2 regions of the Herbaspirillum sp. CAH-3 genome follow, and region 1 is predicted to be linked to the other one. Evidence: predicted binding sites of a transcription regulator. Region 1 holds the regulator's gene; the other holds the start of a gene.

Region 1 (11,271 bases):
TCACCCTTCACGTACAGCTGGGGAATGGTCGGCCAGTTCGAGTATTCCTTGATGCCCTGGCGCACGTCCGGGCTTTCCAGCACGTTGACGGTGACGATGTTCTCGGCGCCGCTGGCCTTGAGCAACTGGATGGCCTTGCCGGAAAAGCCGCATTGCGGGAACTGTGCAGTGCCCTTCATGAACAGCACCACGGGGTTTTGGGTCACGGTTTCTTTGATCCAGGATTGGACGTCGCTCATGGCTATGCCTTTAAAAATGGGATTGCCGACATTATAGGGAAAAGCCGGCCGGCGCGTTGAAAACGGGTAAGGTCCGCCCGGCCGTCTGACCGGGCAGGAAATTGCATCACGGAAATGATTTATATCGTATGCAAGTTCTCGTATCGAAGATGAGGGTGACGTGAACACATTCAAGCAGCAGGCTCCTGCATCATGTTCAGCGACGGCTGTGGAAAAGTTGCCTTGCGCAATGATTTATATTTTTTCCACAGGCTTGCGCCAGTTCGGCGGCCATCAATGAAAAAGGGCGCTTGCGCGCCCCTTCCTCATGAAATTCGGCTGGCTTTCTCAGCAGCGTTGCGGCTGCGAGGCGGCTTGCCGAGGGTGTCCTGGCTTATGCCGCTCCGGCCACCGCATCCTCCGGCGTTTCGTCCGGCAGGCGCTTGGCCATGGAGTGATGTTCCTGCAACTTGTCCTTGTGCTTGATGACCTGGCGATCGAGCTTGTCGATCAGCGTGTCAATGGCAGCGTAGAGGTCGTGTGCGATGCTTTCCGCATGTAGATCCTTCCCCTTGATGTGGACGTTGATTTCCGCTTTTTGGCGCTTTTCCTTTTCTGTGAGTTTATCTACGCTCAGGATCACGCTGACGTCGATCACGTTGTCGAAATGGCGCTTGATACGCGAGAGCTTGCTTTGCACGTATTCCCGGATGGCGGGGGTCAGTTCGAGGTGGTGTCCACTGATGGTCAGATTCATACAAGACTCCTATCGTGAAGTCACTGGAGGTTCGTGCAATCGATCCTGCTGCAGCTGTACCACGGGCACGGTCTTCGTGTCGGATGGCGCGGGCATCAGTCGGATGCTTGCCTGAACACAGCAACGGTACTGCAGAAAAACTGAGGAAAAACTCAGAGGGACTTGCGGAGATTGACCGGCGGAATCTTCAACACTTCGCGGTATTTGGCGACTGTGCGTCGCGCGACCACCATGCCTTGTTCTGCCAGCATATCCGCAATCTTGCTATCGGATAATGGGGTCTGCGGGTTCTCGGCTCCTATCAACTGTTTGATCAGCGCCCGTATCGCGGTGGAGGAAGCTTCGCCTCCGGTTTCAGTCGCGACGTGGCTACCGAAGAAGTATTTCAACTCAAACATTCCATGCGGAGTGAGCATGTATTTCTGAGTCGTCACGCGAGAGATGGTGCTCTCGTGTAGACCCAGTGTATCAGCAATTTCACGCAGCACAAGGGGGCGCATGGCGACTGCCCCATGTGAAAAGAAGTTTCTTTGACGTTCCACAATAGCCTGCGCGACGCGCAAAATTGTATCGAAACGTTGCCGCATGTTCTTGATGAGCCACTTGGCTTCCTGCAACTGCGACGACAGCGAACCTTCGCCCTTGGCTTGCTTCAATGCACTGGCATACATCGCATTGACGCGCAGCTTGGGCATGACCTCATGGTTGAGCATGACCTGCCAGCCGGTCTTTGTCTGCTTGACAATCACATCCGGCACCACATAGTCCGAGGCATCGCGCGCGAATTCGGCACCCGGGTGCGGACGGCATTGGCGGATCACGGCCTGGGCTTCACGCAGGTCTTCGTCATCGCAATCCAGGGCCTTCTTGATCTTGTTGAAATCGCGCTGGGCAAACAGCGGCAGGTAATCCTCAACGATCCTCAGCGCCAGCTTGCGGGTGACAAAGGGGATCTTGGGCAGGCGGCGGATTTGCAGCGCCAGGCATTCACCGGCACTGCGTGCACCCACCCCCGCGGGATCCAGGCTCTGCAGGAGCTTGAGCGAAATGGACAGCTCTTCCATGTCGATGCCCAACTCTTCAGGCAGGCGCGCGTGGATGTCTTCCAGCGGTTCTTCGAGATAGCCGCTTTCGTCGAGCGCATCGGTGAGCAGCTCCAGCAGCGCCCGATCGCGCAGGGTGCGCGCGGTCACGCGGATCTGTTCCAGCAGGTGTTCGCGCAGGGTCAGTTCGTGGGCTTCGAGTTGCGGACGGGCATCGTCGTCGTCCGGCGACTTGCCGCTGCGTGCGACATCGTCAAAGCTCCAGTCAGCATCGCCGGTGACACCGTTGTCGGGATTGTTGTCCTGGTACTCGAAACTGGAATCGCCATCTGCCGCCGCCGGTGCGGCCTCGCCGCTGCCTTCCCCGGGCGCCTCGGCCACACCGCTGGAGGGCGAACTGGAGACGGCGCCATCGGCCAGCAGGCGCACCGAATTGTCGAGCGCATCGTCCAGGCGTTCCAGCAGGGGATTGTCGGAGAGGATCTGTTCCAGTTCCTGGTGCAGTTCCAGCGTCGACAGTTGCAGCAGCCTGATCGACTGCTGCAGTTGCGGCGTCAAGGCGAGGTGCTGCGAGGTACGTAACTGGAGCGACTGTTTCATCTGTCTTTCTGGAAGCGGCGTGGCCCGCTGGTTGCACTGCCTGTCGTTGCGTAAAGTAAGTTGCCTGCTTACATGCGGAAGTGTTCGCCCAGGTACACGCGGCGCACCGATTCGTTGGCGATGATCTCTTCCGGATTGCCGCTGGCCAGCACCGTGCCCTGGTTGATGATGTAGGCGCGGTCGCAGATGCCCAGCGTCTCGCGCACATTGTGGTCGGTGATGAGCACGCCGATGCCGCGTTCCTTCAGGAAGCGCACGATGCGCTGGATCTCGATCACGGCAATCGGGTCGATACCGGCAAAGGGTTCATCGAGCAGCACGAAGCGCGGATCGGTGGCCAGTGCGCGGGCGATTTCGACACGGCGACGCTCGCCGCCCGAGAGCGACAGCGCCTGGCTATCGCGCAGCTTTTCGATCTGCAGTTCGTGCAGCAGGTTGTTGAGGCGGCCTTCGATTTCATCGCGCGAGAGCGGCTTGCCGTCTTCCTGGCGCAGCTCGAGCACGGCACGGATATTGTCTTCCACCGTCAGCTTGCGGAACACTGAGGCTTCCTGCGGCAGGTAAGACAAGCCCATGGTGGCGCGCTTGTGGATGGGCATGCGCGAAATGGATGCGCCATCCAGGTCGATCTCGCCGCCATCGGAGGGCACCAGGCCCACGATCATGTAGAACGAGGTGGTCTTGCCGGCACCATTGGGGCCAAGCAGGCCGACCACTTCGCCGCTGCGCACTTCCATCGAGACATCGCGCACCACCTGGCGCGCGCCATAACTTTTCTTCAGGCCGCGAACGACCAGCGAGCTGGCTGCCATCGTCATTGGCCCTTTCCGTTGTCGCGACGCGGGGCAGGCTGCGCGGCGTTGTTCTTGCCGGACGGCTGGGCCGCCGGGGTGGCCGGTGCGGTGCTGCCAGCCGGCGGCGGATTCTTGGGCTGGATCACGGCGGTGATGCGGCCCGCGCCGGGCTTGCTCTCGCCGCTGGCGGTATTGTTCACGGAGTAGAACTCCGCACGGCTGTCGTAGGAGATGAATTCACCGTTGACTTCATCGGTGATGCGATCACCATCCATGCGCTGGATGTGCGCGCGCTGGAACAGTTTGGAGACTTCGGTCTGTTCCGAATATTCGATCCGCTCGGCCTGGCCTTCGATCCACAGGTTGGGACCGCCGTCGCGCTTCTGGCGGAAGTTGGCCAGCGACCCGGGAGCCGCGTACAGCACGGCGTTTTCATAACCGTACTGGTCGGTCGTCAATACCACCCGGCCGGCCTTGATGATGAGCGTACCGCGCGTCATGACCACGTTGCCGGTGAAGGTCTTCACCTGGCGCACATCGTCATACACCATCTGGTCTGCCTCGATGTTGGTGGGCTTGGTGGAGTCCGCCTTCTCGGCGTTGGCCACGCCGCACACGGCAGCCAGCATCAGCATGGGCAGAAAGAGTGAGCGTTTCATTGGTTTCCTGTCTGGTCGGTTCTTGGCGTTCTTGTCCCGGTCGCTACCGGGTTATCGTTTCTTCGGGGTCGGCTCGTAATAGCCGCGTACATTGCCGAACAGCTGCACCACCTGGGTGGCGTTGTTGGCCACCATGCCCACGCCGTTCAGGCGCGTGGTGCCCATGGTCATGGCCACCGGCTTGTCGGTCTTGACGATTTCATCGTCGGGCAACAGCAGCAGGTATTCCGATACCAGGTGCATCTGCTCGCGCCCCTTGTAGGGCGCGCGTATCGCGTTGGCGTTGCCGTACATGTGGATCTGGGTCTGGTCGTCCGTCACGCGTGCGGTATCGGAGTAGAGCTCCATGGGCGCCTGGGCCTGGTCCAGGTTGTGCACGACCGGCTTGGTGATCTCGAAGGAATCATCCGTGGGGAAGTGCACCATCTTCCTGCCCGAGACGTCATAGCGCGGCAGGCCGGTGGGGCCCATCCTCACGTAGCTGAAGTTTTCCAGGTAGTAGTCGGGCTTGCCGCGCGGACGCTGCACCGGCTGCTTGTCGCCCGCTGCGCGCATGGCCTGCATCACCCAGAAACTGCCCAGCGCTGCGCCGATCAGGATCGCCAGGATCACCGCCACGCGGATGCGCTCGGCCTTGCGTGCCCCGCTGTGCCCGCTCATGCCAGGTACGGCGCCAGCGCCGCCTCGTAGTTGCCTTGCGCGGCCAGGACCAGGTCGCAGATTTCTCGCACGGCGCCATTGCCGCCGGTGGCCTGGGTGACGTAGTCGCTGCGCGACTTCACTTCACGATGGCCGTTGGCCACGCAGGCCTTGAAGGCCACGCGGGTCAGGACCGGCAGGTCGATGATGTCATCCCCCAGGTAGCCGCAATCCTGCGGACCCAGCTGCACCTGCTGCAGCAATTGCTCGAAAGCCTGGCGCTTGTCGTGGATGCCCTGGAAGACATGGGCGATGCCCAGGTCGCGCGCCCGGCGCAGTACGAAGGGCGACTGGCGCGCAGTGATGATGGCGGCGGCCGTACCGTACTGCTGCATCATCTTGATGCCGTGGCCATCGAGGGCGTTGAAGCGCTTGAAGGCTTCACCCTCATCACCATAGAACAGGCCGCCATCGGTGAGCACGCCGTCCACATCGAAGATCATCAGGCGCACCTGCGCCGCCTTGGCGAGCGCGGCGGCGGGCAGGGTGCTGGCGAAGGCTGGCGCATTCATCAGATCACCTTGGCACGCGTGAGATCGTGGATGTGCAGCGCGCCCGTGAGCACGCCGGCCGCATCGGTGACCAGCAACTGGTTGATGCGGAATTGTTCCATCAATTGCACCGCATCCACTGCCAGCTGGTCCTGGTTGACGGTCTGCGGATTGGCATGCATCACGTCTGCAATGCAGAACTTGGCGAAGTCCTGGCCACGCTCCAGCAGGCGGCGCAGGTCGCCATCGGTAAAGACGCCGACCGGGCGGAATTGCTCATCCACCACGGCGGTCATGGCCATGCCCTTGCGGGTGATCTCCATGAGCGCGGCCGACAGGGACACATCCGGACGCACGGCAGGAATGGCCTCGCCACTGCGCATGACATCGCGTACGTGGGTCAGCAGGCGGCGGCCCAGGGCGCCCCCGGGATGCGAGCGGGCAAAATCTTCCTCGACGAATCCGCGTGCGTCCAGCAGCGACACCGCCAGCGCATCGCCCATGGCCAGCGCGGCCGTGGTGCTGGCGGTAGGCGCCAGGTTGAGGGTACAGGCTTCCTGGGCCACGCCCACGTTGAGGTGCACGGCCGCAAGCTGCGCCAGGCTGGACTGGTCATTGCCGGTCATGGCAATGATCACTGCGCCCATGCGCTTGATGATGGGGACGATGGCCAGCAGCTCGGCCGTTTCGCCGGAATTGGAAATGGCGATGAAGACATCGCGCGCGGTCACCATGCCCAGGTCGCCATGGGCGGCTTCAGCCGGATGCATGAACAGCGACGGGGTGCCGGTAGAGGCCAGGGTTGCAGCCATCTTGCGGCCGATGTGGCCGGATTTGCCGATCCCGGAAACCACCGCTCGCCCCTCGCACTGCAGCAAGACCTCTACGGCCTGGGCCAGGGGTTCGGCGCTGTCGTCGCGCAGGCGGTTTTTCAGGGCCAGGATGGCATCAGCTTCGATCTGCAGGGTCTGGCGTGCCAGTTCGATGGCACGGCGGGCAGCCCCGGCCGAAAAAGATGCAGGCGTGGTTTTGTCATCGGTTACACTCATAACCGAAGTATAAACGAATTAGCAAAGCAAAAAACTTGCCAGATGTAAGGGAATGCTGCCGGATTTGATGTGAAGTGCAGCTTTGCGTCGCGCCGCAGCGCCGCAGCCACGGGGGATTCCGGCCTGCACCAAGGTCGGGCGCGGCATCGCAACAGACGGGGAAAGCCCACGATCGTAGTGAATAACTCTGCTGTTGTTGCGCCACAGGTATGAATTCTACGGCGATCAAGCCCGCCGCTGCCCGAGGTTTTCCTTCACGTTCAATGCTGGCTGCATGAACTGCCTCTTGCTGGTGCGTTGCCAATTCATTCACATCGAACCCCGCCGAGCCCGGCGGCTTTTGACAAGAAACTCGACAGCAATGTTTTCCGGACTGGAACTGACCCTTTTCCTTCTGGCCGCCGCAGTGCTCGGCGTGGTCGCCTTCCGCATGATGCAGTTGCCGCCCATGCTGGGCTACCTGGTGGTGGGCATCATCATCGGCCCGCACGGCCTGGCCTTCGCCGAAGACAACGAAACCACCCATGCGCTGGCCGAATTCGGCGTGGTCTTCCTGATGTTCTCCATCGGGCTGGAGTTTTCGCTCTCCAAGCTCTCGGCCATGCGCCACATCGTCTTCGGCCTGGGCGTGGCGCAAGTGGCCGCCACCATTGCCACGACCATGGTGGTGGCCTGGGGCGCGGCCATGGTGCTGCCGCAGTTCGTCAACGTGACCTGGCAGGCCGCCTTCGCGCTGGGCGGGGCGCTCACCATGTCGTCCACGGCCATCGTCTCCAAGCTGCTCACCGAACGGCTGGAGCTGGAGACCGAACACGGCCGCCGCATTCTCGGCGTGCTGCTGTTCCAGGATCTGGCGCTGGTGCCGCTGCTGATCGTGGTGCCGGCGCTGGCCAACCCGTCGGGCAACATCATGGTCACGCTGGGCTGGGCGGTGGGCAAGGCGCTGGTGGTGCTGGCCCTGCTGCTGTTCTTTGGCAGCAAGCTCATGCGCGGCTGGTTCCGCATCGTGGTCAAGCGGCGGTCGCAGGAACTGTTCATGCTGAACCTGCTGCTCATCACCCTGGGCGCAGCCTGGATCACCGAGAAGGCCGGGCTGTCGCTGGCCCTGGGCGCCTTCATCGCCGGCATGCTCATTTCCGAGACCGAGTTCAAGCACCAGGTGGAAGAAGACATCAAGTCCTTCCGCGATGTGCTGCTGGGCCTGTTCTTCATCACCATCGGCATGCTGCTCAATGTGCGCACGCTGGTGGATCACTGGTTCCTGGTACTGCTCCTGCTGACCGGGCCGGTATTGCTCAAGTTTGCCCTCATCGCCGGACTGGCGCGCCTGTTCGGCTCCACCACCGGTGTGGCGCTGCGCGTGGGCCTGGGCCTGGCGCAGGCCGGGGAATTCGGCTTCGTGCTGCTGAGCCAGGCCGGTGGCCTCAAACTGGTCGATCCCATGCTGATCCAGGTGATCCTGGCCGCGATGGTGCTGTCGATGCTGGCCACGCCCTTCATCCTGGCCAAGTCCGATGCCATCGTCATGAAGCTTTCTGCCAATGAGTGGATGCTGCAGTCGCTGGCCCTGACGCAGCTGGCCACGCGCACCATGGGTGTGCAGAAGCATGTGATCATCGCCGGCTTCGGCCGCAGCGGCCAGAGCCTGGCGCGCCTGCTGGAAGAGGAGGGCATCGCCTATCACGCCCTGGAGATGGATCCGGAGCTGGTGCAGGACGCCCGCAACGGTGGCGCCAGCGTGTCCTACGGCGATGCGGCGCGGCGCGAGAGCCTGGTGGCCGCCGGTATCCATCGCGCGGCGGCGCTGGTGGTGACCTATGCCAGTACGCCTTCGGCCCTGAAGGTCCTGCATCACGCCCACGAACTGGAACCCGAGCTGCCCGTCATCGTGCGCAGCCACGATGATGCCGACCTGGAAAAACTGCTGGCCGCCGGCGCTACCGAGGTCGTGCCGGAAGCCCTGGAAGGCAGCCTCATGCTGGCTTCGCACGCACTGGTGATGTTGGGTGTACCGCTGCGGCGGGTGGTGCACCGCGTGCAGGACGCTCGCGACGAACGCTATGCTTCGCTGCGCGGTTATTTCCACGGCATGTCGGACGCCGAGGCCGATGGCGTGGGCATGAACGTGCGCCTGCAATCGGTGACCCTCATCGGCGGCGCCAGTGCGGTTGGCCACACCCTGGCAGAAATCGACCTGCCGACGCAGTGTGGCGCTGAAGTCACCATGTTGCGACGCGGCAAGCAACGCCTGGAATCGGCCCAAGATACGGTGCTGATGACGGGCGACATCGTGGTGCTGCGCGGAAGTTCAGAGAGCATCCTGCGCGCCGAAAAGCGCTTGCTCAGCAAGTAGACGGAGCGTGCCGCTGGCAGCCGATGCGCAGCGGCTCGTGAAGCAAACTTCAGCACGTCTGCTCATCATCCCAGGCCTCCAAAAATAAATCTTCACTTGGCGCATCCCGCACCTGTTCCCCTGGTACGAGAAATGCTAGTGTTTCCGGGCGGCAGCGGCGTGGCCTCATCGGCGCGCCGGACGCATCAGGACTACGGGTCCACACAATGGATCCGTTGTAGAGAAAACAAAAGTGAAGTCCGGGAGGAACATGTTCAGCAAATTAACCATCAGGGCTCGCCTGATTTTCGTCATCGGCTTTTTGGCGTTGCTGCTGGTCGCCTCAGGTGTCTTGGGACTGGTGGGCCTGCGTTCGACCAATGCGCAGATGCGCTCGCTCTATGAAGATCGCCTGGTGGCCTTCTCCCAGCTCGAACGCATGTCGGCGGCGCTCGATGCCGCGCGCAATGGCATCTCCACGTCCATCGTGGGAGACTCCGGCGACATCGACGCCAACATGGACCGCATCGAAAAAGCCATCAAGGCCAACGATGCCGTCCTCAAGCAATACCAGGAGACCCAGCTCACCAGCGAGGAGCGAGCGCTGCTGGACAAGCTCGTGCCGCAGCGCCAGAAGTTTGTCGCCGAGGGCATCAAGCCTGCGGCCGAAGCCCTGCGTAATCGTGACTTCCAGGGCGCCATCGAGCTGTATGGCGGCGTCATGCTCAAGCTCTATGCGGATGCCCATGCCACGCTGGCCCAGCTGATGGACTTGCAGCGCAATGTCGGCCGTGAGCTGCATGAGCAGGCGCAGCAGCGTTACCAGACCTTGCTGGTAGTGATGGGCGTGGCCATGGCGGCGGGCCTGTTCGTGGCATTGTTGATGGGTGTGCTGCTGGTGCGGGCGATCTCGCGTCCCTTGCAGCGAGCCGTGACGGTGGCGCAAGCGGTGGCCGCCGGCGATCTCACCCAGCAGATCGACGTGCACAGCCAGGATGAAACCGGCCAGCTGATGCAGGCGCTGCGGCAGATGAATGAAAACCTGCAGGGCATCGTCGGCCAGGTGCGCCTGAGCACGGACACCATTGCCACGGCCTCCAGCGAGATCGCGCATGGCAACCTCGATCTCTCCTCGCGTACTGAACAGCAGGCCGGCGCACTCGAAGAAACCGCCTCCGCCATGGAACAGCTGACCTCCACCGTGCGCCACAACGCCGACAGCGCGCAGCAAGCCAAGGAGCTGGCGCATTCCGCTTCCGAAGTGGCGGTGCGTGGAGGCGATGTGGTGCGCCAGGTGGTCGACACCATGAGTTCCATCAACCAGTCCTCCAGCAAGATCGTCGACATCATCAGCGTCATCGATGGCATCGCCTTCCAGACCAACATCCTGGCCCTGAATGCCGCCGTGGAAGCGGCGCGCGCCGGGGAGCAGGGGCGCGGGTTTGCGGTGGTGGCCTCCGAGGTGCGTTCGCTGGCCCAGCGTTCGGCGGCAGCGGCCAAGGAGATCAAGGTCCTGATCGATGACTCGGTCGCCCGCGTGGGGACCGGCAGCGCCCTGGTGGCACAGGCCGGACAAACCATCGATGAAGTGGTCAGGAGCGTGCAGCGCGTAAGCGAAGTGGTCACCGACATCAGCGCGGCCGGGCAGGAGCAGAGCCAGGGCATCGAGGAAGTCAACAACGCCATCACGCAGATGGATGAAACCACGCAGCAGAACGCCGCGTTGGTGGAGCAGGCCGCTGCCGCTGCGCAATCCATGCAGGAACAGGCGGCGCGCCTGTCGGAGGCGGTCAGTGTCTTCCGACTCGGTGGTGGCAGCGTGGCCGGGATACCGGTCGCTCAGAGCATGGCCGCTCCTGCCACTCCTTCCTTGCCGGCCAAGGGCAGCCTGCTGCTGCGCTGATCCGGCCCGGCCTGTCCGCTACGGCTTTGCTGCAGCGGACAGTTCACCGGAACAGTCGCCCGACTGTTCCGGCCCAGTGCCCTGAACCTTACCGGTGCACCGCTAGTTGATCGACCAGTACGGTCGGCTCAACTGTCCAGGGCCACATCCTCCGACGCCGCCGACCGCGTGCCCGGCAAGGGCGGGTTGCTTTTGCCGTGATAGGCGAACACTGCCGAACACTTCACCTGGTCACTATCGTTACGGCCAGCGGCATGGAACAGGCCGCTATGGAACAGCACCACATCGCCCGGCGCCAGCGACAGCGCAATGCCCTGCTCGAACAGGGCCTGGTTGGCGGGCACGTCCGGACGCAGGAAATCGAGTTCGTCCATCTGTTGCGGCTGCAGCTTGAGCTTGTGCGAACCGGGGATGAACTTGAGTGCGCCGTTTTCCGGCGTTTCCGCGCCCAGCGCCAGCCACACCGAAATCAGCTCATTGCGCGGGAAGGACCAGTAGCGGATGTCGCGGTGCCAGCCGGTGGCCGTGCCGAAGGCCGGGTGTTTGGTCATGATGCAGTTGTGATGGGCCAGCGTGAGGCACACCGGTTCTTCGAACAGCTGGTGCAGCATGGCCACCAGTTGCGCATCGGCGGCCCATTCGCGATACACCGGATCGCGCTGCCAGGCTGCACGCAGGCGCCGCGCCGTGCGGCCTCCTTCGGCTTCCAGCGAAGCGGGGGCGCCT
Region 2 (11,271 bases), on a different contig from region 1:
CGCATGGAAGCCACCATCTTGCGCTGCCCCGGAATGATCCACACCAGCACGTTCGCGCTCATGATGGTGGCCAGGGAAGCCCCGCTGATGAGGAAAGCCGCCCGCCCCGAAAACAGATGGCAAGCCGCCCAAACAGAAACGATCACCTGCAAGCCGACCAGCAGGTTGACCAGCCGATCCGCCCCTGGCCGATCCCCGATGGTGCTGCAGATCGCGTCATAGATCAGCCAGTTGAAGACCAGGAAGGCAATCGCCGTTCCGCCCGCCATCGACGCCGACATGTCGAACACATTGCGATCGACCAAAAAGACGTTCGCATTGAAGAGATACAGCAGCGAAAACAAGGCAAAGCCAGACAGCCACGTGCTGTAAGACTCCCAATAAAACCAGTGCAGATGCTCCGGCAACACCTTGGGTGCAAGAAGATACTTTTGCGGATTGTAGAAACCCCCGCCATGCACCGCCCACAACTCGCCCCCGACACCCTTCTCCTTGAGCTCCGGATCGGTCGGCGCCACCAGGCTGTTGTCCAGCCAGACGAAATAGAATGAAGAACCGATCCAGGCAATCGCCGTGATCACGTGCAGCCAGCGCAGCAGCAAGTTCAGCCAGTCAAGTAGGTATGCTTCCATGATGCTCCGCTCTCAAATCCCTGTGGATGACGAAGGCCGCAACGCGCAAACCCCCATCCTGTTCAAAACCCAGCAATTAGATATCAGCCTGGCCGATACCTCATGCCTGAAAACTTATAGCCAACATATGACAAACCACATAGCACCCTGGGCGCCACCGGCCAGCCACAGTGTAGCCAATTCCCGGCCAACGGCGAGCACCCAATAAAAATGCCGGATCCGAAGACCCGGCATCGCCATGATGCTGCAAGCAGCCGGATCAACCGGACTTAGAAGTGATACTCGGCGCGCACCATCGGGGTCTTGGCCAGCGAACCCGGCACGTTGTGCGGGTTGCCGAACTTGTTGCGCCAGTATTGGTATTCCAGGCCCACGCGGAAGGTGTTCTTGCCCAGGCCCATGGCCGTGCCCACGTCATACATGACCTGGCCATCGAAGTTCAGTTCGGGACCGGTCGAACCGCCGAACTCGTTCTTGCCCTTGGCGGCGATGTAGTTCATGTAGCCTTCGAACGCCAGGCCGGTCGAACCCAGCGGGATACCCCAGGCCAGGTTCAGCATCGGGTGCGTGTCGTAGGTGTAGCGGCTGGTCACGCCCTTGGGCTGGTTGCTTTCAAACAGCGCCAGCACGCTCACGTTCAGGAAACCGGGCACATCCAGCATCAGGGTCGGACCGACGACCCACATGCGCTTCTTGGAGGCGTAGCTGTTGTCGTTCTTGGTGTTCCAGTCAAAGCCGAGGGTCAGGCCCACACCGCGTGCCGGACCGAAGGACAGGTCCTTGCCGCTGATCTTGCCGATGTCCAGGGTATTGCGGTAAACGATATACGCTTCCTGGGCATTGTCATCCTTGCTGTTGGACATCAGCAGGTCCACGTTCAGGAAGTTGGTACCGTACTTGTAGCCACTGGCGTGCTGGAAATTGACGATGCTCTTGGCAATGTCCTGCGTGTTGAAGGGCTCGGCAAACTTCGTGCCGTAACGGTAGCCGATCGAGTTGTCCGACCAGTCAGCCGCCTGCGCCGACATGCTGCCCGCCGCCGAGGCAACCACGGCCGCCATCATCCAATACTTCCCCTTGATACCCTTCTTCATAAGTTTCTCCCTGTATTGCTAATCTAAAAAATGGCTGTTGAACCGGAGACCGGTTCGCATCCTGCGGCGTCCTGCACTCTCCCCGCCACAGCAGCGACTCCGGTACCCCTCGTGTGCTTGCCCTCGTCAAATAAGGTCTGGCAAATTGCTGACAGCATTGCCGACACCCGCACCGACGGCAGCGTTTACGCAAAGCCCGTGCCAGCCCCCAAGCCGGCACTTGGCGCGCGCAATCGCACCCACCAGAAGTAGCGAATCCATCGCTCCCAAAGCGAGCCGCGCAACGCTGCATCAAGCGCTGCGCCCTGCGCGCCGGGGCGCAATCCTAGCCGAGTCCGGGCACTTTCCCAAGCCCTCATCCAGCAGTTAGTTGCATGGCGACTCGCATTGTCGACAATCGCGACAACCAGGTACGCCCGGACAAAAACTGCCAGGAGGCGCATGCCGCCTGCCTTACAGCGCCGCAAGCCAAATTTTTTTAGTGCATTTTTTTCTACTTAGGTGCAGCCAAGCACCAAATTGTCGCAAATGGATTTTTTGATTGTCGACAAAAAGAAAAGCGGATGTCGATCATCCGCAGGGCCCTTGCCGACCGCCTGGCCCCTGCCGCGCCCGGCAAAGCAGAGCAGACGCGAACCGCAGGCTGGCTTGGCACATTAAATGCTATTGAAGCCCTGGGATCTGACATTCAAACGAACAAGGAAGGAAGTCCATCGTGCACTCCAGCAAGCTCTTCAAACTCGGCACCACCGTTCTCGGCCTGGTATTGGCCGCCAGCTCCTCGCTGGCGCTGGCACAGGAAACCAAGGTCAAGTTCCAGCTGGACTGGCGCTTCGAAGGGCCGGCAGCCCTGTTCCTGGTAGCCAAGTCCAAGGGTTACTTCGCGCAGGAAAAACTGGATGTCACCATCGACGCCGGCAACGGCTCGGGCAATGCGGTCAACCGCGTGGCCTCCGGCACCTATGACATGGGCTTCGCCGACATGGCCGCCCTGATGGAATTCACGGCCAACAATCCCGATGCCCCGGGCAAGCCGGTGGCCGTGATGATGGTCTACAACGACACCCCGGCCGCGGTGTTCTCGCTCAAGAAATCCGGCATCAAGAAACCGGCAGACCTGGCCGGCAAGAAGCTGGGCGCGCCGGTATTCGACGCCGGGCGCCGCGCCTACCCGATCTTTGCCAAGGCCAACGGCCTCGATGCCACCAAGGCGCAGTGGACCAGCATGGACCCGCCGCTGCGCGAAACCATGCTGGCGCGCGGCGATGTGGATGCCATCACCGGTTTCTACTTCACCTCGCTGCTGAACCTCAACGCCCGCGGCATCAAGGATGAAGACATCAACGTGATGATGTACCCGGACTACGGCGTGCGCCTCTACGGCAATACCATCATCGCCTCCGAGACCATGGTCAAGCAGAAGCCGGAGGCCATCAAGGGCTTCCTGCGCGCCTTCGCCAAGGCCAGCCGCGACGTGATGGCCAATCCGGAAGCCGCCATCAAGGTCCTGAAGGAACGCGATGGCCTCATCGACGAGAAGCTGGAACTGCGCCGCCTGAAGCTGGCCATCGCCAGCGCCATCGCTACGCCCCATGCCAAGTCGGAAGGCTATGGCCAGGTCTACGGTCCGCGCCTCACGCTCATGGCTTCGCAAGTCTCGGACGCCTACGGCACCAAGACCCGCGTCAATGCCGACAAGATCTGGAACGGCAGCTTCCTGCCGGCCAAGGCCGAGCTGGACGTGTTCCCCAAGTAAATCATTTATATCGTTCATTCGATTCATCTCATCTCATTTCTGGCCGACTGCATTCATGAGCGAACCCTTCGTCGATTTCCGCCACGTCTACCTGGCCTATGATGGCGCCGCCGAATTTGCGGTGGAAGACATCGACCTGCAGACCCGTGCAGGCGAGTTCATCGCCATCGTCGGGCCGTCCGGCTGCGGCAAGTCCACTTTCATGAAGCTGGCCACGGGCTTGAAGCAACCCAATCGCGGCAGCGTCGTCATCAACGGCCAGACGGTCACGGGGCCGCTCAAGTTCGTGGGCATGGCCTTCCAGGCCCCGACCCTGTTGCCCTGGCGCACCACGCTGGAAAACGTGCTGCTGCCGCTGGAGATCGTCGAACCCTATCGGCGCGACTTCAAGCAGAAGAAGGCCGAGTACACCGAACGTGCCCTCAAGTTGCTCAAGACCGTGGGGCTGGACGGCTATGCCGACAAATTCCCCTGGCAACTCTCGGGTGGCATGCAGCAGCGCGCCTCGATCTGCCGCGCGCTGATCCATGAGCCCAAGATGCTGCTGCTGGACGAACCCTTCGGCGCGCTCGATGCCTTCACCCGCGAAGAACTGTGGTGCGTGCTGCGCGACCTGTGGGCCGAGCGCCGCTTCAACGTCATCCTGGTCACGCATGACCTGCGCGAGGCGGCCTTCCTGGCCGACACCATCTACGTGATGAGCAAGCGCCCGGGGCGTATCGTGGTGCGGCGGGAAAATCCGCTGCCGCGCCCCTGTCCGCTGGAAACCACCTATACCGACGGCTTCAACGCGCTGGTGCATGAACTGCGCGAGCACATCGGCCACGTGCGCAATACCTGACCCTCACACGGCCCGGCCAAGGAAACTCATGAAAACTCCGTTCAACGGCAAACTCAACCGCGCCGCCACCACGCTGGCTCCCTGGTTCCTGCTGCTCGCCATCCTGGGCGTGTGGCAGTTCATCTGCAGCGTGTGGCAGGTCTCCGACTTCATCTTCCCCAGCCCCGCCTCCATCCTGCAGGCCATGGTGGATTACGCCGGGCCGATCACCGAACACGCCCTCTCCACCTTTTGGGTCACCATGGTGGGCTTTGCCATTGCGGTGGTGGTCGGTGTGACGCTGGGCTTCGTGATCGGCTCTTCACCCATGCTCTATGCCGCCGCCTATCCGCTCATGACGGCCTTCAATGCCTTGCCCAAGGCGGCTTTCGTGCCGGTGCTGGTGGTCTGGTTCGGTATCGGCGCGGGGCCGGCCATCCTGACCGCTTTCCTGATCTCCTTCTTCCCCATCATGGTCAACATCGCCACCGGCCTGGCCACGCTGGAACCGGAGCTGGAAGACGTCTTGCGCGTGCTGGGCGCACGCCGCATGGACATCCTGCTCAAGGTCGGCCTGCCGCGTTCGATGCCGTATTTCTTTGCCTCGCTCAAAGTGGCCATCACGCTGGCCTTCGTGGGCTCGACCGTGTCCGAGATGAATGCCTCCAACCAGGGCATCGGCTACCTGCTGGTCTCGGCCGGCTCCTCGATGAAGATGCCGCTGGCCTTTGCCGGGCTGGTGGTGATCGGGGCCATGGCCATGGCCATGTACGAACTGTTCGCCATCATCGAGAAACGCACCACCGGCTGGGCGCATCGGGGAAAATGAGATAAATCGGGCGATTACGCCGCAACAGGGGCGGAAAACCCGGCAAAAGCGGTATGCGGCGCGGCGCAATTTGTCTATGATGTCGCGCGTGCGAGCCGCTGGGGGCGCTCGCGGCGGCCGCAGGCACGCGGACCGCCTTGCATTTGGACATGACCAACCTCATCACCACAGGGAAATCACGTGAGCGCAGTTCCACTCCGTCTTGAAATCAGCCATGTGCGCAAGGCCTATCCGGGCGTGCTGGCCAATGACGATGTCAGCCTGGCCGTTGCGCCCGGCGAGATCCACGCCGTACTCGGGGAGAACGGCGCGGGCAAGTCCACCCTGATGAAGATCATCTTCGGTGCGGTCAAGCCGGATGCCGGTGAACTGCGCTGGAACGGTGAGACGGTGCAGATCGCCAATCCGCAGGTGGCGCGCAAGCTGGGCATTGCGATGGTGTTCCAGCATTTCTCGCTGTTCGATACGCTGACCGTGACCGAGAACATCGCCCTGGGCCTGGACGCCAAGACCGATCTCAAGGAACTGGCCGAACGCATCACCCGCACCGGCGAAAAATACGGGCTGGAGCTGGAACCGCAGCGCCATGTGCATACCCTGTCGGTCGGGGAACGCCAGCGCGTGGAAATCGTGCGCGCGCTGCTGACCGAACCGCAATTGCTGATCCTGGACGAGCCGACCTCGGTGCTCACGCCCCAGGCGGTGGAAAAACTCTTCGTGACGCTGCGCCGCCTGGCCGATGAGGGCTGCAGCATTCTTTACATCAGCCACAAGCTCGACGAAATCCGCGCGCTGTGCCACAGCGCCACCGTCATGCGCGGTGGCCGCGTGACCGGCAACTGCGATCCGCGCAATGAAAGCAGCGCCAGCCTCTCGCGCATGATGATCGGTGATGAGCTGGTGCGCCTGCAGCGCGAGCGCAATCCCGATTCGCTGCGCAATGAGCGCAAGCTGCACGTCAATCGTCTTTCGCTGCCCAAGGCGCACCTGTTTGCGACCGAACTGAAGGACATCGAATGCGAAGTGCGCGCCGGTGAAATCGTCGGCATCGCCGGGGTCTCGGGCAATGGCCAGCAGGAATTGCTGGCGGCGCTGTCCGGCGAAGACCAGCGCGCCGCGCCCAACATGATCATGCTGGCCGGCAAGGCCGTGGGCGACCTCTCGCCCAATCCGCGCCGCGCAGCGGGCCTGGGCCTGGTGCCGGAAGAACGCCTGGGGCGCGGTGCCGTGCCGACGCTTTCGCTCACCGCCAACATGCTGCTGTCGCACCAGAAAGCGCCCTACGTGAAGCGCGGCATGATCGATTTCGGTTTTACGCGGCGTGCTGCGGCGTCCATCATCGAACGCTTCAAGGTCAAGGCGGCCGGACCGGATGCACCGGCCAAGAGCCTGTCGGGCGGCAACCTGCAGAAATTCATCGTCGGCCGCGAAATGGAACGCAAACCCGCCGTCTTCGTGGTGGCCCAGCCGACCTGGGGGGTGGACGTCGGTGCCGCCGCCCAGATCCACGGCGAAATCTTGAAACTGAAACAGGAAGGTTGTGCAGTGCTGGTGATCTCGGAAGAACTTGACGAATTGTTCGCATTATGTGATCGCCTGCACGTCATCGCCAAGGGGCGACTGTCGCCCTCCATCCCCATCGAACAGGCCACGCGCGAACAAGTGGGCGTGTGGATGAGCGGCTTGTGGGATGAACCGGCGGCCGCCGCTGCGGAGGTGAACCATGGCTGAACGCATGAGCTTCCCCCTGCGTCTGGAACTGCGCGGTGCGCCCTCCAAGACCATGACTTATCTGTCGCCGGTGATCGCCATCGTCGCCACCCTGTTCCTGGGGGCGTTGCTGTTCCTGGCACTGGGCAAGGATCCGCTGGCGGGCCTGAAGGTATTCCTGGTTGATCCGTTCAACGGCAAGCGCGCCATCAGCGAGCTGCTGCTCAAATCCGTACCGCTGATCCTGTGCGCGCTGGGGCTGGCGGTGTGCTTCCGCGCCAGCATCTGGAATATCGGTGCCGAAGGCCAGTTCACCGTCGGTGCGCTCTGTTCGGGGGCCATGCTGGTGTGGCTGGATGTGCCGGGACACGGCATCTCCGGCGGCATGGGGCTGGTGCTCATGATCGTGGCCGGCATCATCGGCGGCGCCTTGTGGGCGGCCATCACCGCTTACCTGCGTGACCAGTTCAATGCCAATGAAATCCTGGTCTCGCTGATGCTGACCTATGTGGCGCAGCTGCTGCTGATGTGGGCCGTCAACGGTCCGCTGAAGGATCCCAATGGCATGAATTTCCCGCAGTCCAAGGTGTTCTCCAGCGAATTCATGCTGCCCGTGCTGATGTCGGGCACGCGCCTGCATATCGGCTTTGCGGTGGCCATCGTCGCAGCCATCCTGATGGCCATCTTCATGATGCGCAGCCTGCGCGGCTTCTCGCTCATGGTCGGTGGCGTGGCGCCGCATGCGGCGCGCTATGCGGGCTTCTCGGCACGTTCGGCCTTGTGGGTCTCGCTGCTGATCTCGGGTGCCTTTGCCGGACTGGCCGGCGCCTTCGAGATCGCCGGTCCGATCGGGCAGCTGCTGCCGTCGGTGTCGCCGGGCTATGGGTTCGCCGCCATCATCGTGGCCTTCATCGGCCGCCTGCATCCGGTCGGCGCGATCCTGGGCGGGCTGATCATGTCGTTGCTGTACCTGGGCGGCGAGCTGGCGCAGTCGCGCCTGGGCCTGCCCTCGGCCATCACGGGCGTATTCCAGGGCATGCTGCTGTTCCTGCTGCTGGCCTGCGATACGCTCATCGATTACCGCCTGGCGTGGAAAAAGAAAGTCTAAGGAATCAGGACAGGACATGGAACAACTCGCTCCTCTCATCGCAGCCTCCATCAATGCCGGCACACCCCTGCTGCTGGCGGCCATCGGGCTGTTGATCAATGAACGCTCCGGCGTGCTCAACCTGGGTGCCGAAGGCATGATGCTGGTGGCGGCCATCGCCGGTTTCGCGGTCGGCTATGCCACCAAGAGCCCGCTCCTGGGCTTTGCCGCCGGTGCCGTCTGCGGCATGCTGATGGCCACGCTCTTTGCCTGGCTGGCGCTGCGCCTGGCCACCAACCAGGTCGCCACCGGCCTGGCGCTGTCGATCTTCGGGGCCGGCCTGTCGGCCTTCGTCGGCCAGCGCTTCGTGGGCCTGGCCCTGCCGGCGCAACCGAATTCGATTCCGCTGCTGGGGGATATTCCTTTCCTCGGCAAGGCGCTGTTCCACCAGCACTGGATGAGCTATGTCGCCTTCGCGCTGTGCCTGGCCAGCATCTGGTTCCTGTATCGCACACGGGCCGGGCTGGTCCTGCGTGCCGTGGGCGAGTCGCCGGAATCGGCGCACGCGCTGGGCTATTCGGTGCGCGGCATCCGCTACCTGGCGCTGCTGTTCGGGGGCGCCTGCTGCGGCCTGGCGGGTGCCTACATGTCGCTGGTCTATACCCCGATGTGGGTCGAGGGCCTGGTGGCCGGACGCGGCTGGATCGCGCTGGCCCTGACCGCCTTCGCCACCTGGCGTCCGGCACGCGTCTTGCTGGGTTCGCTGCTGTTTGGCGGCGTGACCATCGCGCAGTTCTACCTGCAGGGCATGGGGGTGACGGTGCCCTCGCAGATCCTGTCGATGGCCCCGTACCTGGCCACCATCGTGGTGCTGGCGCTGATCTCGCGCAACCCCGACTGGATCCGCCTGAACATGCCGGCGTCGCTGGGCAAGCCGTTCCGTCCGGGCGCTTCCTGAACCATTTATATCGTTTAAATCGTTTATTCCGTTTTTGTAGCAGCACTTGCATTTATCCACTGACCTTGAGGGAGAACACAATGAAGATTTCGCGCAGGGCATCCTTGACGATGCTCGCCACCCTGGCCGCAGCAACCCTGATCGGTTGCGGCAAGAAGGAAGAACCTGCTGCCGCCGCGCCCGCTGCTGCGCCGGCTGCGGCTGCACCGGCGGCTGATCCGCTGAAGGTCGCCTTCGTCTACATCGGCCCGGTGGGTGACGCCGGCTGGACCTTCGCGCATGACAAGGGCCGCAAGGCAGTCGAAGAAAAGTTCGGCGACAAGGTCAAGACCACCTTCGTGGAAAACATTCCTGAATCCGCAGCCGACGCCGAGCGCGTCTTCCGCCAGCTGGCCACCGACGGCAACAAGCTGATCTTCGGCACCACCTTCGGCTACATGGAAGCCATGCTCAAGGTCGCCAAGGAATTCCCGGATGTGAAGTTCGAACACGCCACCGGCTTCAAGACCGCCGACAACCTGGCGCAATACGATGTGCGCACCTATGAAGGCGCTTACCTGGCCGGCGTGGTCGCGGGCAAGATGAGCAAGTCCGGCAAGCTGGGCGTGGTGGCGTCGGTGCCGATTCCTGAAGTGATCCGCAACATCGACTCCTTCACCCTGGGTGCGCGTTCGGTCAACCCGAAGGCCACCACCGCCGTGGTGTGGGTCAACAAGTGGTTCGATCCGGGCAAGGAACGTGAAGCCGCCACCACCCTGATCGGCCAGGGTGTGGACGTGCTGATGCAGAACACCGACTCCGCCGCCGTGGTACAGACCGCGCAGGAAAAGGGCGTGTATGCCTTCGGCTGGGACAGCGACATGACCAGCTTCGGCCCCAAGGCCCACCTGGCTGCTTCCATGATCAACTGGGGCGTGTATTACACGGCGCGCGTGCAAGCCGTGCTGGATGGCTCGTGGAAGAGCAGCACCAGCTGGATCGGCCTGAAGGAAAACGGCATCGACCTGGCCGCATTCAATCCTGAACTGCCGGCCGACGTGAAGTCGCTGGTGGAAGAGCGCAAGAAGGGCATCGTCGACGGCTCGGCCCCGATCTGGAAGGGTCCGATCAAGGACAACGCCGGCAAGGAAGTGCTGGGCAAGGACGCCGTGGCCGATGACGGCTTCCTGCATGGCATCAAGTTCTACGTCGAGGGCGTGGACGGCAAGGTACCGGGCTGATTTCCGGATGGCTCCCCGGCGCTGCTGTCAGGCGGCCGGGGCAGGCTTCAAGAAAACCGCTGGCATCGTGAGGTGCCGGCGGTTTTTTTATTGGGAATCACGCAGTGATGCGCTCGATCACCGGACGGGCCAGCTTGCCGGCCTCGTGCAGGTCATACTGCAATTGCATCCCGGCCCAGAGTTCGGGACTGGTGCCGAAGGCCGCCGCCAGGCGATAGGCCATGTCCGGCGAAATGCCGGCGGCACCGTTGACGATCCGCTGCAGCGTGACACGGGCGACGCCCAGGCGCATGGCCGCTTCCGTGACGGTCATTTCACCCAGATATTCCCTCAGGACCTCGCCCGGGTGCGGCGGGTTGAACATGCGCGTCATGACTGACCTCCGTTGATTTGGATTGGTGATAGTCGCATTGACGCTTGTTCTCGCGATAGATGTATCTTGTGACGCCACACTTTACAAAACGGCTGTCGGCTGTCCCGCTGCACTGGCTTTTTGCCACAAATATTTGGCAAAGCGTCGGCACCCGCTGGGCCCCACCCTTGCCTGCCGAAAACCCCCGCTCCACCGCTATCGCAGCCGCATCCAGCCTGTATAATGCACACCCAAACCGGGTGGAAAGCCTGCATTTTCCTTCACTTTCCGCCGCATTGAACTACAGGATTTATGCAAAAAGCGCGCAAACCGATCGAAATCAAAATTTCCACTGTAGTTGCCATTTCGGCAATCCTGCATGAAACCGATCCGACTTCGCTGGAAAAAGCCCTGAAGGAAATGACCGGCGGCGTCGCCGATTTCTTCGAAGACGAATTCGCGGTGCTGGATATCGGCACCCTGGATGCGGCAGCCGCTGCGGCCATCGACTGGAGCGCCGTGGTGGCCCTGTTCAAGCGCTTCCGTTTGAATACGGTGGCCGTGCGCAATGCGCCGGAAGAATTGCATGGCGGCATCGTCGCCCAGGGCCTGGCCATCGACAACTCGGCGGTGGCCGGTGCCGGCACCGCCAATGCGCGGGCGCAAGAGGCGGCAGCCCAGCAAGCCGCACCAGCACCAACCCCGCCAGCCGCCCCGGTGGCTCCGCCTGCTGCCGCTGCACCCGCTCCCCAGCCCGCCCCGGCCCCGGTGGCCAACACGGTGGTGATCGACACCCCGGTGCGCGCCGGCCAG

The links. The regulator sigma-54, encoded in region 1, starts transcription at its own class of promoters, with help from an activator protein. The targets are predictions, from matches to a motif close to TGGCANGNAANCTGCTTT.
Region 2: FYB76_RS22975 (outer envelope protein) is a predicted target of sigma-54. The motif match lies at 1,913-1,930, and genes of this name have one in related genera.

The regions. Positions count from the first base shown of each region.
Region 1 is NZ_VSWE01000010.1:166,171-177,441, forward strand. Features, by position in the region: gene grxD (Grx4 family monothiol glutaredoxin) at 1-239, opposite strand, end outside; gene hpf (ribosome hibernation-promoting factor, HPF/YfiA family) at 613-975, opposite strand; gene FYB76_RS14675 (RNA polymerase factor sigma-54) at 1,128-2,618, opposite strand; gene lptB (LPS export ABC transporter ATP-binding protein) at 2,687-3,436, opposite strand; gene lptA (lipopolysaccharide transport periplasmic protein LptA) at 3,433-4,071, opposite strand; gene lptC (LPS export ABC transporter periplasmic protein LptC) at 4,123-4,731, opposite strand; gene FYB76_RS14695 (HAD family hydrolase) at 4,728-5,282, opposite strand; gene FYB76_RS14700 (SIS domain-containing protein) at 5,282-6,310, opposite strand; gene FYB76_RS14705 (cation:proton antiporter) at 6,672-8,663, shown strand; gene FYB76_RS14710 (methyl-accepting chemotaxis protein) at 8,914-10,545, shown strand; gene FYB76_RS14715 (phytanoyl-CoA dioxygenase family protein) at 10,674-11,271, opposite strand, start outside.
Region 2 is NZ_VSWE01000021.1:879-12,149, forward strand. Features, by position in the region: gene FYB76_RS22970 (urate hydroxylase PuuD) at 1-632, opposite strand, end outside; gene FYB76_RS22975 (outer envelope protein) at 902-1,726, opposite strand; gene FYB76_RS22980 (ABC transporter substrate-binding protein) at 2,442-3,482, shown strand; gene FYB76_RS22985 (ABC transporter ATP-binding protein) at 3,538-4,323, shown strand; gene FYB76_RS22990 (ABC transporter permease) at 4,352-5,131, shown strand; gene FYB76_RS22995 (ABC transporter ATP-binding protein) at 5,312-6,862, shown strand; gene FYB76_RS23000 (ABC transporter permease) at 6,855-7,949, shown strand; gene FYB76_RS23005 (ABC transporter permease) at 7,966-8,886, shown strand; gene FYB76_RS23010 (BMP family ABC transporter substrate-binding protein) at 8,967-10,106, shown strand; gene FYB76_RS23015 (HigA family addiction module antitoxin) at 10,204-10,479, opposite strand; gene minC (septum site-determining protein MinC) at 10,771-11,271, shown strand, end outside.